Linked DNA regions of Massilia litorea. The protein of the gene in region 2 interacts with the protein of the main gene of each other region in a pairwise test. Links are inferred from orthologs where the notes say so. Each region holds a gene or a part of one and is shown on either strand. Other genes may lie near its edges.

Region 1 (6,589 bases), 2.1 Mb from region 2 along the record:
TCCCGTTCATCTATAAATCGTCCTTCGACAAGGCGAACCGTTCGTCGGGCACCTCGTTCCGCGGCCCCGGCCGCGAGAAGGGCCTGGAGATCCTCGCCGACGTCAAGAAGACCATCGGCGTGCCGGTGCTGACCGACGTCCACACCGAGGAAGAGATTCCGGAAGTGTCGAGCGTCGTCGACGTGCTGCAAACCCCGGCCTTCCTGTGCCGCCAGACCGATTTCATCAACGCCTGCGCCCGTTCGGGCCTGCCCGTGAACATCAAGAAGGGCCAGTTCCTGGCCCCGGGCGACATGAAGAACGTGATCGACAAGGCACGCAATGCGGCACGCGCGGCCGGCCTGAACGAAGACAACTTCATGGCCTGCGAACGCGGCGCCTCCTTCGGCTACAACAACCTGGTCTCCGACATGCGTTCGCTCGCCATCATGCGCGAATCGAACTGCCCGGTGGTGTTCGATGCGACCCACTCGGTGCAGCTGCCGGGCGGGCAGGGCACGTCCTCGGGCGGCCAGCGCGAACACATCCCGGTGCTGTCGCGCGCGGCAGTCGCAGCGGGCATCGCGGGCCTGTTCATGGAAACCCACCCGGACCCTGCGAATGCCCTGTCCGACGGCCCGAACGCGGTGCCGCTGGCCCGCATGAAGGAGCTGCTGACGACCCTGGTCGACATCGACCGCGTGGTCAAGCGAGCTGGCTTCCTCGAGAACAGCTTCAAGATCTGATGTAATTCATTTGCTACGAGTCGAGGCGCCTGATAGGCGCCTCGACTTTCATGTGCGAGACGATTTTCTTTTTTGGAGTGTAAAAACCATGAGTGCTATCGTTGATATTATCGGCCGCGAGATCATTGACTCGCGCGGCAATCCGACCGTCGAATGCGACGTCCTGCTCGAATCCGGCGTGATGGGCCGTGCGGCCGTGCCGTCGGGCGCGTCGACCGGTTCGCGCGAAGCGATCGAACTGCGCGACGGCGACCCGAAGCGTTATTTCGGCAAGGGCGTGCTGCAGGCCTGCGAGAACATCAACACCGAGATCAGCGAAGCCATCATGGGCCTGGACGCCAACGAACAGGCCTTCCTCGACCGCACCCTGATCGACCTGGACGGTACCGAGAACAAGAGCCGCCTGGGCGCCAACGCGATGCTGGCCGTGTCGATGGCCGTGGCCAAGGCCGCCGCTGAAGAAGCGGGCCTGCCGCTGTACCGCTACTTCGGCGGTTCGGGCGCGATGCAGATGCCGGTGCCGATGATGAACGTCATCAACGGCGGCGCACACGCCGACAATAACCTGGACATCCAGGAATTCATGATCATCCCGGTCGGCGCGCCAAGCTTCAAGGAAGCGATCCGCTACGGCGCGGAAGTCTTCCACACGCTCAAAAAAATCCTGCACGCGAAGGGCCTGTCGACCGCGGTCGGCGACGAAGGCGGTTTCGCGCCTTCGGTCTCGAGCCACGAAGAAGCGATCAAGCTGATCATGCAGGCGATCGAGCAGGCAGGCTATGAAGCCGGCACCCAGATCGCCATCGGCCTCGATTGCGCCGCCAGCGAGTTCTACAAGGACGGCAAGTACCACCTGGAAGGCGAAGGCCTGCAGCTGACCGCGACCGACTTCACCAACATGCTCGCCACCTGGTGCGACAAGTACCCGATCATCTCGATCGAGGACGCGATGCACGAAGGCGACTGGGAAGGCTGGGCCACGCTCACCGCTGCCCTGGGCAAGCGCGTGCAGCTGGTCGGCGACGACCTGTTCGTCACCAATACCAAGATCCTCAAAGAGGGCATCCAGAAGGGCATCGCCAACTCGATCCTCATCAAGATCAACCAGATCGGCACCCTGACCGAGACCTTCGCCGCCATCGAAATGGCCAAGCGCGCCGGCTACACGGCCGTCATCTCGCACCGTTCGGGCGAGACCGAGGACTCGACCATCGCCGATATCGCAGTCGGCCTGAACGCCCTGCAGATCAAGACCGGTTCGATGTCGCGTTCGGACCGCATGGCCAAGTACAACCAGCTGCTGCGTATCGAGGAAGACCTCGGCGACGTCGCCAGCTATCCTGGCCGTGACGCTTTCTATAATCTGAAGTAATCTGTCGTACTCCGCGGGCCGGCCATCGTGGCGCGGCCCGCGTTCCTGATCTGTCTCCATGCGCATCATTACGCTCGTTCTCGCCGCACTGCTCGTGCTGATCCAGTATCCCCTGTGGCTGGGGAAGGGCGGCATGCTGGCCGTCGCCGATATGACCGACCAGGTCACACTGGCGCAAATCCACACCGACAAGCTCAAGGCACGCAACGCCAAGCTCGAATCCGAAGTGCGCGACCTGCGCGAAGGCACCGGCGCCGTCGAGGAACGCGCGCGCCTGGAACTGGGCATGATCAAGCAGAACGAAATCTTCGTGCAGGTGCTGCGCAAGGACGAAAAGCCGACCGAATCGATGACCGTCCCGCCGCCACCGCCGGAGCCGAAGGCGGGCAAGGGCGGACACGATTCCGCCGCGACGCATTGAACCCATGAATACCGATCCTGCAGCGCAACTGGCGACGCTCGAGGCCTTGTCGGCCTTCCTGGCGGCCGCCTTCGAGAGCGGCGATCCGGCCGTCCTCCTCGACGCCTTCGCCGTCGCCGCGCGCGCCGAAGGCACGGCCCACCTTGCCGCTGCCGCCGGCATTCCCCAGGCCGATCTGCGCCATGCTTTCGCCAGCGGCGAAATGAGCATGTCCGTCACCCTGGCGATCATGAAGGTGATCGATTTGCATATGCCGGGCGCGGCGCACTGAAAATTTCGCGGCCGCTCCACTGTGCGTTGAACGCGTGGGCGGGAGACCCGCCCACCCTACGGGTCTCGTCATAGCACCCGTAGGGTGGGCGGCTCGGCCGCCCACGCGTTCAACCTCAGCGGGATCAGCCAGCGGCCCTGCACTGGTCCGATCAGCACCTTGTCGATTCAAGGCCGCAAAGCGCCCGGATTGGCCTAGAATGTTCGCTATCTCTTCACCAACGAGAAGGAAGCCCACCATGAGCCAGCAACACGCCGCAGGACCGTTCGACGTGACCGTCATCCCGCAGGGCCAGCCCGAGGTGCGCGACGGGGTCACGACCGGCCGCATGGCGATCGACAAGCACTACCATGGCGAACTCGAAGGGCAGGGCGTCGGCGAGATGCTGTCGGCGATGACGACCACCGAAGGCTCGGCCGGCTATGTCGCCATCGAGCGCGTGAGCGGCAAGCTGCAGGGACGCAGCGGCAGCTTCGTCGTCCAGCATACCGGCACGATGGCGCGCGGCGCGCAGGCGCTGTCGATCACGGTCGTGCCCGATTCCGGCACCGGCGAACTGGCCGGCATCGCCGGCACCATGCGCATCCGGATCGAGGAGCGCAAGCATTTCTACGAATTCGATTACGTCCTGCCGCAAGCCTGACACGCGTCAGGCGGACCCGTCCGGGCTGTCCGCTTCCACGAAGGCCTTGAGCCGTCCGAGCGCGCGCTCCCACTGGCGGCCGATGGCGTCCAGGCTACGCCGCGCCTCGTCGATACGCTCGGGGGCGAGCTGCCAGCGCCGCTCGCGTCCGCATTTCTGGTCGCGCACCAGGCCGGCCTCGGCCAGTACCTGAAGGTGCTTGGTCACGCCCTGGCGGGTGATGGCCGTACCGGCGCTGAGTTGGGCGATCGACAGCAAGCCGCCGGCACAGAGCAGGGAAACAAGCTGCAGCCGGGTCGGATCGCCCAGCGCCGCGAACACCTCGGCCAGGCCCTTTTGCTCCCTCTCAGCCGGCAACATGGCGCGCGATGTTGATCACCTGCGCATCCCAGCCCGCGCCGTTCATGCGGAAGGCCTCGTCGCGGCGTTGCGGCGGCAGCTTGTCGAAACCGGATTCGACGACGGTAAGCCGGGTGCCGTTCTCCGGACCGTCCTCCAGGGTGAAGCTCACCAGCGTCGGCTCTTCCTGCGTGTAGTCGGCCGCGGGATCGATCGCATACGGGTGCCAGTAAAACGACAGCAATTGCTCCGGCTCGACGCGCTCGACCCGGGCTTCGAAACGCAGGTGCTCATAGCCGGGGTGGGTGATGTACCCGCGCACCGGCCGGCCGGCCACGAAGGCCTCCTCTTCCAGCTTCACGCCGAACCAGCTGCCGAATTCGGCGGCGTCGGCGAGGGCGCGCCAGACGCGCGCGCGCGGCGCCTTGATCACAATGCTGCGTTCGATGCGGTCAGTGGGGCTGGTCGTGTCCATCACGGGTCTCCTGTTGATTTGGGTAGTAATGCAACCGGATGGTTGCATGATTTGATGCGGAGCGCAAGAACATGCGCATCGCATAAAACCTCGGGCGCTCTGTTGCAAGCGAGCAACTTCATGTAACAATTTCCTTTCAGAAACGATATTTGATCGACTTCTCCTTCCACCCCAAGGTATATTTATTTGCGTAAGACCAGTCCTACAGCGGTAATCAATGGCAAGTTTTTATAAGAAATCAAGAAAGAGACGACTGACCCATGAATCACTTTTTCAATAACATGCGTATCGGCACCCGGCTTACCCTTGCGTTCGCACTGATCCTGATACTCGCCACGATTGCCACCGCGTCCGCCCTGTTCGCAGCGCGTGCCGGCGCCCAGGCTACCGAAGAGATGATGGCCGTGCCGCTGACCAAGGAGCGCCTGGTCTCGAGCTGGAACACGATGACATATTCTGCGATCGCCCGCACTTCGCTGATCGCGCGCAGTACCGACACCACCCTGAGCACCGTGTTCGCCAAGACCATTGCCGACAGCGTGACCACCTCCACTGAACTGATCAAGCAGATCGAGCCGCTGCTGACTTCCGAGGAAGAAAAGGCGAAGCTGGCGACGGTCAAGTCGCTGCGCGCCAAATACCAGGCCTTGAAAGTGCAGGTGATGGACGCGAAGAAAGCGGGCGACGCCGCCGCCGCCGAGCGCCTGTACACGGAGGGCTTCGATCCTGCCGCCCAGGCCTATTCGGCCGCGCTGCAGGACCTGCTGGCCTTGCAGCGGCAGACGATCGACCGCATGACGGTCGCGATCCGCGCCGACTTCGAACACCGCGCGCGCCTGTCGCTGCTGCTCAACGGCCTGATGCTGGTACTCGGCGCCCTGGCCGCCGTGGCCATCACGCGCTCGATTACCCGTCCGCTGAAGGATGCCGTGCGGGTCGCCGAAGCCGTCGCCGGCGGCGACCTGAGCGGCGAGTTCGACAGCCGGCGCCGCGATGAAGTCGGCGACCTGATGGGCGCCCTGCACACGATGAACGACGGCCTGGCCAAGGTCGTGTCCGAAGTGCAGCACGGGACCCGCGCGATCGCCGGCGCCTCGACCGAGATCGCCAGCGGCAACCTCGACTTGTCCGCCCGCACCGAGCAGCAGGCGGGCGCGCTCGAGGAAACCGCGTCCTCGATGGAAGAACTGACCTCGACCGTGCGCCAGAACGCCGAGAGCGCCACGCAGGCGAACCGGCTGGCCCAGGATGCCTCGACCGTCGCCGTGCGCGGCGGCCAGATCGTCGGCCAGGTGGTCGACACGATGGGCGCGATCGATACCGCGTCGCGCAAGATCGTCGACATCATCGGCGTCATCGACGGCATCGCCTTCCAGACCAATATCCTGGCGCTGAATGCCGCCGTGGAGGCGGCGCGGGCCGGCGAGCAGGGCCGCGGCTTTGCCGTGGTCGCCAGCGAAGTGCGCAACCTGGCGCAGCGCTCGGCCACCGCCGCCAAGGAAATCAAGGGGCTGATCGGCGACTCAGTCGCCCAGGTCAACACCGGGACGTCGCTGGTGCAACAGGCCGGCGCCACCATCGGCGAGGTCGTGGCCAGCGTGGCCCGCGTGACCGCCATCATGGCCGAGATCACGGCCGCCAGCCGCGAGCAGAGCATCGGCATCGACCAGGTCAACGAAGCGATCCTGCAGATGGACCAGACCACCCAGCAGAACGCGGCCCTGGTCGAAGAAGCCGCCGCGGCGGCGGCCAGCATGCAGGACCAGTCGGCGCACCTGGAACAGCTGGTGTCGCACTTCCGCCTCGCGGCTCAGCCTGCGCAGCAGGGCGCACGGCACTCCGGCACCCAGCCGGCGCCGCGCGGGCGCCAGGCCCTGGCGCACGCCTCCGCCGCAACCGCCTGAGGCAGGGATGGGGGGCAGATTCGACCCCTCATGATTCGAAAATTGAAATATGCATGCCAATTTGCGATTCATTTCGTCAGAATCTGGCTTCAAACGAAGTGAGATTGTTTCGTGATACCGAGCGTGTAGTGCTTTTTTGTCAGCAAGCGCTGCTCTAGACTGGGCTATCCGCGATCCGTTCAGACCGTATCGCGGTATTCCGAGGGAGGGGATGTACGCAAGGCGCGCAGTCCTTCCCGAACGCCTATTCCGCTTCGTAAAGGAACAATCATGCGTCCCATCTCTTTCCTGTTTCCTGCAACCCTGTTCGTGCTGGCCTGTAGCGCTTCGGCCCGGACCATGCCCTATCCACAGCCCGACGCCGAGTCGGGACCGAGCGTGCAGGTGAGCGCCCCCGGTCCGGCCGCCTTCATCACGGAAGACAAGGCCAGCCAGATCA
Region 2 (6,631 bases):
CATGTCGCCGAAATTGTAGTAATACATGTACGGGCTCGGGTTCAGCGAACGCAGCGAGCGGTACAGGGACAAGGGCGAATCGACATACGGCTTGCGGATGCGCTGGCCAATTTGAACCTGCATCAGGTCGCCGGCCATCACGTATTCGTGCGCCGTCGCCACCGCTTTCAAGTAATCTTCCTTGCTGAATTCACGCACCGCTTCGGTCCGCACCGAAGCGGTCGTGACGGGCGCCTCGACGCTCCGGCGCAGCATCACGCGCAGGTCTTTCAGGCGCTGGCGCGCCTTGGCAAAGGCTTCCGCCTGCGCCGTATCGGCGTAGACGATCAAATACAGCTTGCCGGACAGGTTGTCGATCACGGCCAGCTCTTCGGTCACCATCAGCTGGATGTCGGGCAGGCCGAGCGGGTCGGCCGGGGCCTTGCCGGCCAGCTTGCGCTCGATGTGGCGCACCGTGTCGTAGCCGAAGTAGCCGGCCAGGCCGCCGCAGAAACGCGGCATGCCCGGACGCAGCGCGACCTTGAAACGCGACTGATAGGTTTCGATGAAGTCGAGCGGGTTGCCCTCGTGGGTTTCGACGACGCTGCCGTTGGTGACGATCTCGGTGAGATTGCCGCTGCTGCGCAACAGGGTCTTGGCCGGCAGGCCGATGAAGGAATAGCGGCCGAAGCGCTCGCCGCCGACGACCGATTCGAGCAGGAAGGTGTTCTTGCCGGTGTTCTGCGACTGCGCCAGTTTCAGGTACAGGGTCAGCGGCGTTTCCAGATCGGCGAAGGCTTCGGCGATCAGCGGAATGCGGTTATAGCCCTGGTTGGCCAGCGATTTGAATTCGAGTTCGGTCATGTTCTTCTCCGGGCCGCCACGTTTGAAGGGGAGGATGGGCGGCGGTGGTGGTAAAAAACCTGCCGGCGTACGTGCAGCCGGCAGCAATCAAGACGGGTTCAGTTAGCCCAGGATTGCCAGCGTCGCCAGACCCAGGCCTCAAGGGCGCCGGTCTGGTTGACGGTGAGTTTTTTAATGGAGAACATGTATAGATGAGTTAGTTTTCGGTGCTGTTGTGCGCACGAACGAGCTCGGCGGCATCCAGTAGCGAATTAACTATACCATCGGAATCGATGTCTTGCACAGGCCTTCCGTGGTTATAACCATATGGCACTGTGAGCACATAGCAACGTGCCGCGCGCGCCGCTTCGGCATCGTTCGAGGAGTCGCCGATCGCGACCACGGCTGACGGCGCCAGGTCGAAGTCAGCGCACACCTGCAGCAGGGGCAGGGGATCGGGCTTTTTGCGCGGCAGCGAGTCGCCGCCGTAGACCAGCTCGAAAAAGGGCGCGAGCCCCTTTTGCGCCAGCAGCGGCGTGGCGAACGCGATCGGCTTGTTGGTCACGCAGGCCAGGCGCAGGCCGAGATCGCGCAGCGCCGCCAGGCCCTCGAGCACGCCCTCGTAGAGCACGCTTCTCTCGCCGTTGATCGCGAGGTAATGGCGCTGGTAAGACGCCATCGCCTCGTCAAAAACAGCATCGATGCGGGCGGCATCGTAGTCGAGCGCCAGCACGTCGCGGATCAGCTTCTCGGAACCCTTGCCGACCATGGGCTTGATGATGTCCTGCCCGATCGGCGCGAGCTTGAATTCGGCGCGCATGCCGTTCAGGGCCAGTTCAAAGTCGGGCACGGTGTCGAGCATCGTGCCGTCGAGATCGATGATGGCGGCCCGGATGGCCGCGGCGCCCGGACGCACGCTTACTTCCCGACTGTTGCCAGTTCGGCGCGCATGGCGTCGATCACGGCCTTGTAGTCGGGCTTGCCGAAGATGGCCGAGCCGGCAACAAACGTGTCGGCACCGGCGGCGGCGGCCGCGGCGATGTTCTCGGCCTTGATGCCGCCATCGACTTCCAGCATGATGTCGCGGCCCGATTCGTCGATCAGGCGGCGCGCGATCGCGATCTTCTTCAGCGCTTCCGGGATGAAGGACTGGCCGCCGAAGCCCGGGTTGACCGACATGATCAGGATCATGTCGATCTTGTCCATCACGTGCTCGAGGTAGTGCATCGGCGTGCCCGGGTTGAACACCAGGCCGGCCTTGCAGCCGTGGTCGCGGATCAGCTGCAGCGTGCGGTCGATGTGCTCGGACGCTTCCGGGTGGAAGGTGATGATGTTGGCGCCGGCTTTCGCGAAGTCGGGGATGATGCGGTCGACCGGCTTCACCATCAGGTGGACGTCGATCGGCACCTGCACGTGCGGGCGGATCGCCTGGCAGACCAGCGGGCCGATGGTGAGATTCGGCACGTAATGGTTGTCCATCACGTCGAAGTGGATGATGTCGGCGCCTGCCTCGACGACATTGCGGACTTCCTCGCCCAGGCGGGCGAAATCGGCGGACAGGATGCTGGGAGCGATGCGGTAGGTGGTCATAAGTAAGGTGGCACTGCGTGGCAGTGCGGTTGGTTGAAGCCGCTATTTTACGCCGAGCCGATTCCGCGCTGTTATACCCACCTGCGCTGCCCCGTTTTGCCTGGCGGGGTATCATGGGCTTTTGCGCACCCGCGTCTCCACCAATAAGAAAGAAGGAAGCCGTGGCTACCTACGATTTCACCGTTACCGTTCGTACCAAGTACCTGGCCGAGCAAAGCAAGCCGGATCAGGACGAATATCTGTTTTCCTACACGATCACGATCCGCAATACGGGCGAGGTACCGGCCCAGCTGATCTCGCGCCACTGGGTCATCACCGATGCCAACAACCGGGTCCAGGAAGTGTCGGGTCTGGGCGTGGTCGGGCACCAGCCGCTGCTGAAACCGGGCGAAGAGTTCGAATACTCGAGCGGCACGCCCTTGGGCACGCCGCAGGGCTCGATGCACGGCGAGTACTTCTGCGTGGCCGAGGACGGCCACCGCTTCGAAGTCAGGATTCCGGAATTCGTGCTGACGCTGCCGAGCATGCTGCATTAAGCGCCCAGGCTCTACGGCGCGCGCGGCGGCTCGTCCTCCTGGCGTAGCGGCCGCTTGCGGGTTTCGGGGCGGCCGTGGAACATCGTCCACCAGACGATCAACACGAGCAGGAAGAACGCCACGCCCGCTTCCAACATCAAGATCCACATAGACTGTCCTTATGCAATCGATACGCCGCAGAGTACCACGCAGTTTATCCACTTCGCTCGCCCTCGTCGCCCTTCTTTTGGCCGCCTGCGGCACGCCGCCGACTGCGCCGCCGCCGGTGAAACAGCAACCGGTCCCACCGCCGCCATCGAAGCAGCCCGACATCGTGATGCCGCCGCCGGTCGGCCCGGTCGCGATTCCGGTCCCGGCCCCGACCCCGCCGCCCGTGCCGCCGATGACCCCGGTCTCCTTCGAATCGCTGCCCGGCTGGCAGGGCGACGACCTGCGCCAGGCCTGGCCGGCGTTCATCGCCTCCTGCCGCGTGCTGGCGAAGAAGCCGCAGTGGAGCGCGCCATGCACGGCGGCGCCTGGCGTCGATGCGCGCGATAACGCCGCCATCCGCCGCTATTTCGAGACGTATTTCGTGCCGAACCAGATGCGCATGCCCGACGGCGCCGACACCGGCCTGATCACCGGCTATTACGAGCCGATGCTGCGCGGCGCGCGCAAGCGCGGCGGCGCCTTCCAGACCCCGCTGTACCGTGTGCCGGACGACCTGATCACGGTCGACCTGGCGTCCGCTTATCCGAGCCTGAAGAACATGCGCCTGCGCGGCCGCCTGGTGGGTAAAACCGTGATCCCGTACAGCACCCGTGCCGAGATCGAGCGCGCGCCCTTGAACGGCAAGGAACTGGTCTGGGTCGACGACCCGGTCGAGGCCTTCTTCCTCGAGGTGCAAGGTTCGGGCCGGGTCCGCCTCGACGACACCGGAGAAACGGTGCGCATCGCCTTCGCCGACCAGAACGGCCATCCCTATAAAGTGATCGGGCGCTGGCTGGTGGAACAGGGAGAATTGCCGGCCGACGGCGTCTCGGCGCAGAGCATCAAAGAGTGGATTGCTTCTCACCCGGCGCGGCGCCAGGAACTCCTGAACGTCAATCCGAGCTATATCTTCTTCCGCGAGGAGCGCCTGCCCGACCCGAGCGTCGGCCCGAAAGGCGCGCTCGGCGTGCCGCTGACGCCGGAGCGTTCGGTGGCGGTCGACCCGGGCCAGGTGCCGCTGGGCGCGCCGCTGTTCCTCTCCACCACGCATCCTGTGGATGGCGCACCGATCCAGCGCCTGATGATGGCGCAGGATACCGGCGGCGCCATCCGCGGGGCGGTGCGGGCCGATTTCTTCTTCGGCTTCGGTGGCAATGCGGCCGAATATGCGGGGCGGATGAAGCAGCGCGGGAATGTGTGGGTGCTGTTGCCGAAGTAAGGATCAGTCGTTCACCTCAGTCGTTCACATCGCGTAGCCTGGTGCCGGCCAGCGCCGCCACCGTCAGCACGAGCGCACCCGCAGCCACGCAGGCCAGGCCGGTACGCACGCTGAAACGCTCGGCCAGTGCCCCGGCCGCCAGCGCGCCCAGTGGAGCGCTGGCCACGGTCAGCGAGCGCATGGTCGCCACCATCCGGCCGAGTACCGCATCCGGCGTCACGCGCTGGCGCAGTGCGATGTAGGGTACGAAGAACAGGGTCGCGCCGCAGTCGAGCAGGAACACGACGCTGCCGTAGGCGAAGGCGGTCGCTGCCGCGCTGCCCAGCAGGGCGGTGGGAATCGCCGGCATCAGCACGAAGCCCAGCGCGCACACACATAAACCGGCGAGGATTGCGCGCCCGGTGCCGAACCGTGCCGACAAGGGTTTCACGAGGATCGAGCCGGCCAGGATGCCGGCGCCGCCGAGCATCTGCGCCGTCCCCATCACACCCGGCGCCATGCCCAGTACGCGGGTGGCGAACAGCACGTGCAGGGCCAGATAGCCATAGAACAGGAAATGCCAGGCGCCCGCCGTGCAGGCGAGGGTACGCAAAACCGGATGGCGCCACACGAAGGCCAGGCCTTCCCGGATGTCGTGCAGGGGATGGGCAGTCGATGGTGCAGGCTCCGGTTCGCGCGCCCCGATGCGGCGCAGGTTGGCCAGCGAAATGACAAAACCGGCGACATTGCACAGGATGGCGATCGGCGCGCCCAGCAGTTGCACCAGTGCGCCCGCCATGCCGGGTCCGATCAGGCGCGCGGCCGATTCGGTGCCGGCGAAGCGGGCGTGGGCGTCGACCAGGCGCTCGCGCCCGACGACGAAGGTGAGGAAGACCTGCTCGGCACTGCCGCCGACGGTCAGCCCGGTGCCGAGCACGAAGCCGACCGCATACAGCCAACCGATCGTCAGCGCATCGAGCCACCAGGCCAGCGGCACGCTCGCCAGCGCGGTCGCGACCATCACGTCGCTGCACATCATGATCGGCAGACGCCGGCGGCGGTCGAGCAGGACGCCGGACGGCAATCCGAACAGCAGGAAGGGCAGCGATTCGAGCGCCGCCAGGGTGCCCATCTGGCTCGGCGTCGCATGCAGCATGAGCACCGCGCAGATCGGCAGGGCGAGCAGGGTGATCTGGGAGCCGAACTGGGTCAGCGCACTGCTCAGCCAGAGGCGGCGGAAGTCGGCGCTCTGCAGCAGGCCGTCCGCGCCGAGACGGGAGAGGGTATGGCGTATCGTTGCGATGATCGGCTCGTTCCAGGCTTGCTTAAATCGCAATGATACCTGCCTTTCCCGGCCGTGGAGGCGCTACAATCGCGGCACTGATCAATCCCTTATATAGAGGTGTCCCATGGAATACGCTGACCTGCTGATCGAAAACCACGGCAAAGTCGCCGTGATTCGCCTGAACCGCCCGAAGGCGATGAATGCGCTGAACGACAACATGATGAACGAGCTGGGCGACGCTCTGTACAAGTTCGACGCCGACCCGTCGGTGAATGTCATCGTCCTGACCGGCAGTGAAAAAGTGTTCGCGGCGGGTGCCGACATCGCGGCCATGGCCAATTACACGTATGCCGATACCTATCCAGGTAACTATATTGGCCGCAACTGGGAACACATCCTGAACGTGCGCAAACCGGTGATCGGCGTCGTCGCCGGCTACGCCCTGGGCGGCGGCTGCGAACTGGCGATGATGTGCGACTTCCTGATCGCCGCCGACAGCGCGAAATTCGGCCAGCCGGAAATCAAGGTCGGCGTGACCCCGGGTGCGGGCGGTACCCAGCGTTTGCCGCGCACCATCGGCAAGGCGAAGGCGATGGACATGCTGCTGACCTCGCGCATGATCGACGCGGCCGAGGCCGAGCGTACCGGGCTGGTGTCGCGCATCTTCCCGGCGGATAAGCTGATGGAAGAAGCGCTGGCGGTGGCCAATACCATTGCCGAGATGCCGGTATCGGTGGCGATGGCGATCAAGGATTCGGTCAATCGCGCCTTCGAGACGACGCTGACCGAAGGCGTGCGCTACGAGCGCCGCTTCTTCCATGCGGCTTTCGGTACGCCGGCGCAGAAGGAGGGGATGTCGGCCTTCCTCGCCAAGCGCAAGGCAAATTTCGAGGGGATGTAAGCGATGCGGGCGCCGGCCTTGTTGAAAGGGGCCGCGGCGCTCGCGATCGTCGCCGCGGCGGCAGTTGGCTGTCGTTCGCTGCCGCTTCCGCCCCCGGGCGCCCGCATCAC

What was found.
Region 1: the proteins of rpe (region 2) and eno interact in binary tests that used the Escherichia coli proteins (3 or more experiments, as listed by UniProt). The link is inferred for Massilia litorea from one-to-one orthologs.

The regions. Positions count from the first base shown.
Region 1 is NZ_CP062941.1:2,669,750-2,676,338, forward strand. The notes cover bases 1-2,955. They hold eno (phosphopyruvate hydratase), read left to right. Parts: upstream 1-813; coding sequence 814-2,097; downstream 2,098-2,955. Other genes in these bases: kdsA (3-deoxy-8-phosphooctulonate synthase), read left to right, coding at 1-725; ftsB (cell division protein FtsB), read left to right, coding at 2,156-2,518; LPB04_RS11895 (helix-turn-helix domain-containing protein), read left to right, coding at 2,523-2,789. In the rest of the region: LPB04_RS11900 (DUF3224 domain-containing protein), read left to right, coding at 3,028-3,432; LPB04_RS11905 (ArsR/SmtB family transcription factor), read right to left, coding at 3,439-3,792; LPB04_RS11910 (SRPBCC family protein), read right to left, coding at 3,779-4,246; LPB04_RS11915 (methyl-accepting chemotaxis protein), read left to right, coding at 4,507-6,150; LPB04_RS11920 (hypothetical protein), read left to right, coding at 6,421-6,589. UniProt on the Escherichia coli protein: Catalyzes the reversible conversion of 2-phosphoglycerate (2-PG) into phosphoenolpyruvate (PEP). It is essential for the degradation of carbohydrates via glycolysis.
Region 2 is NZ_CP062941.1:584,577-591,207, reverse strand. What follows is about bases 577-3,573. They hold rpe (ribulose-phosphate 3-epimerase), read right to left. Parts: upstream 2,413-3,573; coding sequence 1,741-2,412; downstream 577-1,740. Other genes in these bases: mltA (murein transglycosylase A), read left to right, coding at 3,109-3,573; LPB04_RS02595 (hypothetical protein), read right to left, coding at 2,960-3,097; apaG (Co2+/Mg2+ efflux protein ApaG), read left to right, coding at 2,574-2,948; LPB04_RS02610 (phosphoglycolate phosphatase), read right to left, coding at 1,040-1,738; trpE (anthranilate synthase component I), read right to left, coding at 577-843. Outside these bases: more of trpE, read right to left, coding at 1-576; more of mltA, read left to right, coding at 3,574-4,356; LPB04_RS02585 (MFS transporter), read right to left, coding at 4,373-5,671; LPB04_RS02580 (enoyl-CoA hydratase), read left to right, coding at 5,745-6,521; LPB04_RS02575 (phospholipase D family protein), read left to right, coding at 6,525-6,631. UniProt on the Escherichia coli protein: Catalyzes the reversible epimerization of D-ribulose 5-phosphate to D-xylulose 5-phosphate.